DNA from 2 places in the Peribacillus sp. CSMR9 genome. Region 2 is predicted to be linked to the other one. Evidence: riboswitches for the same ligand, from Rfam matches in the RefSeq annotation. Region 2 holds a riboswitch; the other holds the start of a gene.
What was found. A riboswitch is a leader RNA that binds a small molecule or an ion and turns the genes downstream of it on or off. The one in region 2 is predicted to bind FMN.
Positions count from the first base shown of each region.

Region 1 (4,218 bases), on a different contig from region 2:
GAGATGTTATGACAGGAAAGTATAAACAGTTTGAAACGGCAGTCATACATGAAGGATATGACTCGAAGAAGCATTTAGGAAGCTTGGCAACACCATTATTCCAAACCTCAACATTCACTTTTGAAACGGCCGAGCAAGGGGAACGGCGTTTTGCCGGTATAGAAGATGGATATATTTATTCACGCCTTGGAAATCCGACGGTACAAGTGCTGGAAGAAAAGATTGCCGCTTTGGAAGGCGGGGAAGCTGGCCTTGCTTTCGGATCAGGTATGGCTGCAGTTTCTGCGGTGCTTTTTGCCTTAACTAAAACGGATGACCACATCCTGTGTTCACAGGGTTTATATGGTTGTACTTTTGGCCTTCTGCAGTTAATGAAAAATAAATACCGCATCACTCATGATTTTTGTGAAATGGATACAGAAGAAAAGGTAAGGAAAATGATTCGGCCGGAAACGACCTGCATTTATGTAGAAACCCCGATCAATCCGACGATGAAAATGATTGACTTACAGATGGTAGTGAGAGTAGCGAAGGAATATAATGTGACGATTGTAGTCGATAATACGTTTTCGACACCCTACTTACAGAGACCCCTTGAATATGGGTGTGATATCGTCCTTCATAGTGCTACGAAATATCTTTGCGGACATGGGGATGTCGTTGCGGGCCTTGTCGTTGGTAAGAAGGACTTTATTAATCAGGTAGCTGGGACTACACAGAAGGATATCGGTGGAATCATTTCACCATTCGATGCCTGGTTACTATTGCGGGGGTTAAAGACCTTGCCTGTCAGGATGGACCGTCACTCAGCCAATGCAATGAACATCTTTCATGAACTTGTGAAACATCCAAAGGTGAAAAAGGTATATTATCCAGGTGATGAAGCTTCACCGGATCATTATATAATGCAAAAACAGATGAAACACGGAGGCGGCCTTATCTCTTTCGAATTGCATGGTACAAAACAGGATGCACAGGAATTCCTCAATAAATTGAAACTTATCAAAATTGCCGTCAGTCTAGGGGATGCCGAGACATTGATCCAGCATCCCGCTACCATGACGCATTCTGCCGTTCCTGAAGAATCGCGGGAACAAATGGGCATCAGTGACCAACTGGTCCGTCTCTCAGTTGGCCTTGAAGCTTGGCAGGACATCTGGCACGATCTTCAGCAAGCTTTTTAGACCACCAGATTTCCCTATCAGTTCTTCCGATTTTTAATGAAGGTCGTGATCGACACGATAAAAAGGAGAGCAGCCAGAATATAAGAAATGTCTGTGATTACCTGGCAGGGCGCACCATTTCGGATCCGGATGCCAATGAACGTCCAAACGAATACGAGAGGATAGCACCAATCCCGGTTTTTACCAGAAAAGACAAAGGCCAGGATTGTTGCTGCAATCAGCAAAACGATCGTCCAAGCTACACTGGAAATCCCAAAACCGTCCCATTCGATATAGGTAAGGTAATAAGAAATGTCGGCGATGGCTGCAACACTCACCCAGCCGGTATAAACGGAAAACGGAAATAGGTCGAAAGGAGTATGCTCCACTTTTTTAATGCTTGTATAACTGACCAATAATATAGCCAAAAGAGCAATGATAATGAATACGGATAACAAAAATCGTTCGTAATGCCAAGCCAAAAGCCAAGCGCCATTTAGGACACAGCTTAAAGCGAACCAAGGGAAGGATGCCTTATTGGCAGGGCTGTTTTGATGTTTACTTAAAAACTGCCTGAATACCCAGATGGCGAGCAGAAAATAGATTAAACCCCATATGGAAAATACATAACCGGCAGGAGTGAAGAGGACATCCAGTTTATCGGAAATCTCTCCAGATGTTCGGCCGTTCAAAGGCAGGAAATTGGCTAAAAAATTCATCGTGACGACGAATAGAAAGAAAAGCAAATTGTTGATGGCAATAAGCTTGGGCTTCCTCCTTGTTTGAATTGTAATCCCTATAACCTATTCCACCAATTAGGCCCGGTTAACCTTTTGGAGCACATCGAAGTTACTTGGAGCGGAATTTCATTTTTCCATAAAGTGAGGGAGTTCCTGTAACAAATGAACCATTTAAGTTTAGAAATTTTACATCCTCACTTTAAGGTGATAAAATATTCAAAGATTCATATTATTTTAGTCCTTCGGGGTCGGGTGAAAATCCCAACCGGCGGTGATGAAGAAATTCTAAGCCCGCGAGCCTGATAAAGGCAGGATTTGGTGAGATTCCAAAGCCGACAGTAAAGTCTGGATGGGAGAAGGACGTGTGGAACCCAAGTGTATACGTACGCCTAATTTTTCAAAAAAGAAAATATTAGGCCTTTTAGGTATACAGTTTTTTTCACTCATTTCTCCTGTTAACTCCTTAGGTCATCCTAAGGGGTTTTTTATATTTTATAAAAGGGGGAAAAACATGTTTACGGGAATCATCGAGGATATCGGTACCGTCCATTCCTTGAAAAAAGGGAAAAGCAGTATGGAGTTGTCGATCCGTTCTGAAAAAATCCTTGAAGATGTTCATCTGGGGGATAGTATTTCAGTCAACGGGGTCTGCTTAACGGTAACGTCCTTCACGAAAAGTTTGTTTACGGTCGACGTAATGCCGGAAACGGTCAAAGCTTCCTCGATCCGGACGTTAAAATTGGGATCACCTGTGAATCTCGAACGAGCCATGAGTGCACAGGGAAGGTTTGGCGGTCATTTTGTTTCAGGTCATATCGACGGGACCGGAACAATCATAAAAAAAGAACGAAAAGAAAATGCCGTATATTATGTAATCCAATTGGAAGAAGGGCTCAGTGCCTTTTGCATTCCAAAAGGCTCTGTAGCCATTGATGGAACGAGCCTGACGATATTTGGAATTGAACGAAACCTTTTGACTGTATCTCTGATTCCATTGACTCATCAGGACACCGTATTGGGACAAAAAGCGGCTGGCGATATCGTTAACATTGAAAACGACATGATAGGGAAATATATTATACATCAAATGAAAAATGGCGATTCAAAACCAGGACTGAATTTAGAGTTTTTGGCAGAGCACGGATTCTAATAAAAGGGCGGTGTAATGATGTTCCATACAATTGAAGAAGCGATCGAGGATTTGAAAGCTGGCAAGGTAGTAATCGTATCCGATGATGAAGACCGTGAAAACGAAGGGGATTTCGTCTTGTTGGCCGAAAAGGCTACGCCGGAAGCGATCAATTTCATGGCGACTCATGGACGAGGTTTGATATGTACAACCATTACAGAAGAACTGGCAGGGAAATTGAACCTGCATCCTATGGTAGGAGAAAATACCGATCATCATGGTACTGCCTTTACGGTTAGTGTCGATCATAAAAGCACTTCCACAGGAATAAGTGCTTTTGAACGGTCCTTGACCATTCTTGAGCTTCTTAAAGAAGATTCGGTTGCTGAAGATTTTCAAAGGCCTGGTCACACTTTTCCGATAGTCGCTAAAGAAGGCGGCGTATTAAGGAGGGCAGGACATACGGAGGCTTCGGTGGATTTGGCAAAATTATGCGGTGCCGCTCCAGCTGGTGTCATATGTGAAATCATGAATGATGATGGATCGATGGCACGCGTATCCGATTTAGAAGTCATCGCTGGGAAATTTAACCTGAAGTTCATTACGATAGCCGATTTGATTCGGTATCTTGAACAAAGTGATACAATCGGGAAACAGGCACTTGAACTGAACATCCCGAATGCTTGAAGGATTTTTAGCGAAATTAATCTTTAAATGAAAAAAATGTTTTTTAAAATTAGGAGGAATTGGACATGGGGAAAGTTATTGAAGCACAATTAATAGGATCAGGATTGAAAGTCGGAATCGTGGTAGGAAGATTTAATGAGTTTATCACAAGCAAGCTTTTAGGAGGGGCATTGGATGGCCTTAAGCGTCATGGCGTTGATGAAAATGATGTTGACATCGCGTGGGTGCCGGGTGCTTTCGAACTTCCGTTAATTGCGAAGAAACTTGTGAATACGGGTAAATACGATGCGGTTATCGGACTTGGAACGGTAATCAGGGGTGCCACTTCACATTATGATTATGTCTGCAATGAAGCAGCTAAAGGCATGGCTTCCGTTTCTTTGGACACAGGTGTACCGGTTATCTTCGGTTTGTTGACAACTGAGAACATTGAACAAGCCATTGAACGTGCCGGAACAAAATCAGGTAACAAAGGCTATGAAGCTGCCGTTAGTGCCAT
Region 1 covers NZ_JAOPHO010000006.1:57,079-61,296, forward strand. Annotated here, with positions in the region: gene megL (methionine gamma-lyase) at 9-1,184, shown strand; gene N9I19_RS06030 (tryptophan-rich sensory protein) at 1,202-1,882, opposite strand; FMN riboswitch at 2,138-2,268, shown strand; gene ribE (riboflavin synthase) at 2,415-3,053, shown strand; partial or broken gene ribB (3,4-dihydroxy-2-butanone-4-phosphate synthase) at 3,072-3,710, shown strand; gene ribH (6,7-dimethyl-8-ribityllumazine synthase) at 3,785-4,218, shown strand, end outside.
Region 1: linked by a shared signal. The riboswitch ahead of ribE (riboflavin synthase) and the one ahead of N9I19_RS06985 (ECF transporter S component) in region 2 are both predicted to bind FMN.

Region 2 (4,218 bases):
GCAGCTGATAACACAATGATTTACCGGATCCGGTGGGTAGCATCGCTAATGTATGACGTCCGGACATCAATGATTCGATCACTTCTTTTTGTCCAGGACGAAATTCATCAAATCCAAATTTTTCTTTTAGGACACGTTCTATATTCATCATCCATCACCTATTTTCGCAAGTACAAGCCTGATTTGGAAAAAGCTTATCTGTTTATTATCGACCATCTGCTTGATAGCCTTAAGCTTTTTCGTACCAAGTTCATTAATAGCGGCTGCAATTTCCCTCTCATCGTCGAGAGACACATAATCGGCAATCGGAAAACTTTTATCCGATAGAACAATTTCGACTAGGTGATCCTCAATGGTGTTGACTTTCAATCGGCGGACCTCAGCTATTTCCCCAAGGTTTTTCCCTTCTTGGATGTATCGTAAAGTAGTTTGTGTAGATTGTGTCAAATGAGGATTTTCACCCCTTTGCCAATCATAGATCAACGTTGACAAAAGGGGGTAACCCGTTCCCGTTTCCATTTCAGAAAGCATTTGATGCAACGAGTCAAGGAAAGTAAAGCGGATAAACTCTTCTTCTAGATCTTTCCTTTTTGCAATCTGTTCAAACGTAAGCCCAATCCTGTTTGTCCCAGTTAATTTCATAATGAAAACATCTCGTTTCAAATCACTTTGACTTTCTAAAAGGGATATCAGTTCTTCATATAGATGTTGCGCAATCAACTCTCGGTCCTGACGATTGGCATGTAAAAATTCCTTTACGAAAAATTGGATTTTGGGATTTCTTTGTATCGGATAAAAACGCCTTTCATTGTGGACAATATGGGATATGGTTTGAATGAGTAAGTTTAACCTTCCCCAGAAAACCGGGGTGATATTGTGATACTTCCAACCATTTATAAAATTCGGAAAAGGATTATCATTGAAGTAATCGACTAACATCCCCTCACCTTGCATACTAATTTCAAATGCATCTGATTTATCCGTTAAATTTATGTATTCATGGTCAAGGAACTGTTCAATGTTTTGATTTAACTGCTGACGGGTAAATCGTGGTATTGTCCCAAATATATTCGTCAACCCGAATAAATGGGCATCCTGGATTGTTTGTGACGACTTCTTCCCCTGAAGCATATGGTATATAGCATAAATGGAACGTTCACCTTGAAATTTTTTTATCGCATATAGAATGATTGCCTGTAGATAATTTTTCATGGGACTCACATCCTTGTTTCATTTATCCAATAAACCTATTGTAACAAAAAACTGCAAAAATCGCCGTTATTATTGATGAATACAAGGAAAATTATGTGACTAAATGACGCATCATGGAAAGGGCCATGTTAATTATTCGATGATTTTCGTTGACATCCTGCTACATGATAGTTATTATCAATACAATTTCTATTGAAAAGTTTGGCATTCGGTCTTACAATAAGAAAGAGATAATAATCTGAAATAAAAAGATTATCAGTTGTCTATCAACTTAGGAGGGGTTATATTCATGGCTAAATTTACTATTGTGGATAAAGAAACATGCATCGCTTGTGGCGCTTGCGGAGCAGCAGCACCAGATATATATGATTATGATGACGAAGGGATTGCATTTGTTACCCTTGACGATAACGAGGGAATCGTTGAAATTCCAGATGTACTTATAGATGACATGATGGATGCATTTGAAGGATGTCCAACGGATTCTATTAAAGTTGCTGATGAGGCATTTGACGGGGATGCACTAAAATTCGAATAAAGATACAAGCCATTTTCAATCGAGAATGGCTTTTTTTTTTGGTCAATTTCATTGCATCTTCCCCTGCCAAATTAAACGGACATAAAAAACAACCGAATTTGGATATCGGTTGTTTTTATGTTTCTATCGTAAATGCCATTAAGCATTTTTATATAATGTTTGCTTATTGATCCATGCCTGTAATTTAATGAACAACAACATGAATACAGATGTTATAAGCACGCCTTTAATTACATTGAAAGGCAAGATTGCCGTCGTGATTAGCTTTCTTGATTCGGGTGCCGACATTGCATCCCATCCCATAAAGAAGGTATAAGCCGGTAAAAAGACATAATAGTTTAAAACACTCATAAATACTGCCATGGAAACTGTTCCCGCAAGTAAAGCGAACGTCATCCCTTTTTTTGAATTGATTTTCTGAAATACATAATAAGTTGGCAAGACAAACAGTATTCCAGCTATAAAGTTAGCAATATGCCCCACAGGTACAGCTGTCAAGGTCCCTGTCATGACTAAATCCAATAGGTTTTTAAGGAATTCAACTAGAATTCCTGCCATAGGACCAAAAATCAATGCCGCCATCAATGCTGGTATGTCGCTAAAATCAACATTCAGAAAAGGTGGAAATCCTGGAAACGGAAAATTCAAAAGCATCAATAAATAAGAAATGCTTCCCATCATTGCCAGTGTGACCGTTTTTTTCACTTTATTCTTTTTCATAGTTCTCTCTCCTTCTTTTCCGATCTACCTGAAAAGAGGTTAGTGTTCCTTAATGATGTCGATGCTCAATAAAAAAACCTTTAATTCCAATAGAATTAAAGGGATAAATTAAAGGTTACATCAAACAAACGTATCAGCAAATGACTGTTGAAACGCACTCAGGAACCTCCATCTTCTCCCATCCAGACTATACTGTCGGCTTTGGAATCACACCAAATCCTGCCCCGTAAGGCTCGCGGGCTTAGAAGGAGAACTTCCTTCATCACCGCCGGTGGGGAATTGCACCCCGCCCCGAAGATAGACCTATAAAATTTTTAGTTTCCTTTCGTTTCCGAAAGGTGCGTTAAGTAGCTTTGTATCAGCAGTTTATTCATATAGGCGATTTAATGTGTTTCCACTAATCCCCTTTGAAAACCCGCTTTTCCAACCAAGTTTCCTACCAAAAACCTACCGTTTCTCCACCACTTAATTTATTTGATTTTATCATGCAAATTTAAAAAAGCAAGAAATAAATTTCCGCCTTTAACCTTTTTATCATTTGCTCCAAACCAATTAAAAAAGACATGCTTGGGTATTTTATTATTCCTACCGACCTATAGTACTCTATAACGAGCATTGGCTAATAACTCATATGTTTGTCTTCTTCCTATCTTAAGCATTTCTTGAATCTCTTTTGGTTCAAGCACCTCGGGATATTCGTTTCTGTTTATAAGCCCCATTTTAAAATCTCCTTATTTTAAATACAGCTAGTTTTTAATAATTCGATTCCTCCTTATGTATTTTTTTCTTTGATCAGAGGCCTTTTCTTTTAGGCAAACGGCTGACAACGCGTTTTAATCGCTCCAGTTTTTTCTGTTTATCCTGTTGATCCGCATTATAAATCGCTATACTTCCTGTCTGGCCGCCAATTTGATTAGTGGGACCAAAGATCTTACATTTCTCTTACGTAATGCCATGAGTTCACCTTGCCGGATTCGAAGCCAATATGAAGATCATCTTGTTACGGTACTCAAATCCGCTAAGACTTACTTACTTTATCTTTGGTCCAGTAATCCACTTTGGGCTTACCAGTGGTTTTGAGCATCTGTTACATACAGTTAGGATGAATATCTATCGTCATGGTGAATGTCCATTTATAGATTAAAAGGTTTAAAACAATAATTGGATATACAAAATGATAATTCGGAATAATGTAAATAATTTTTCTTTTTTAGCAATCGATGAGGAAGCCAATATTATGGCGGCCTTCCATACACGATCAGGATGATAATTATTGTTTTAAGCGCTTACATCCATTTAAGTCAAATTGACATAATTACCATTTCAATTGTAAAATTAACTGAAATTTAAGATAATTATTCTCCCCTAGGAAGGTGTTTAGCATGTATCGGATTTTAGTGGCAGATGCCATCAAACCAGAAGGACTCGGACCGCTATCAGAGGCATCCCATATTCTTCTTATTCAGAAGACAGTAGAAGAAGCGGCAAATGAACTTGATCGAATTGATGCAATACTTGTAAGAAGTGCAACGAAGGTAACGGAAGATTTAATGAACCGTATGCCGCAGTTGAAAATCATAGCACGCGCTGGTGTCGGCGTCGATAACATAGACATCCCCGCAGCGACAAAACGCGGAATTGTCGTGGTTAATGCACCCGACGGAAATACCATTTCAACAGCAGAACATACATTTGCGATGATGGCCTCCATGATGCGACATATTCCGCAAGCTTATGCTTCATTAAAG
Region 2 covers NZ_JAOPHO010000008.1:35,811-40,028, forward strand. Annotated here, with positions in the region: gene N9I19_RS06970 (RecQ family ATP-dependent DNA helicase) at 1-148, opposite strand, end outside; gene N9I19_RS06975 (YpbB family protein) at 148-1,212, opposite strand; gene N9I19_RS06980 (ferredoxin) at 1,502-1,750, shown strand; gene N9I19_RS06985 (ECF transporter S component) at 1,889-2,470, opposite strand; FMN riboswitch at 2,637-2,773, opposite strand; gene serA (phosphoglycerate dehydrogenase) at 3,853-4,218, shown strand, end outside.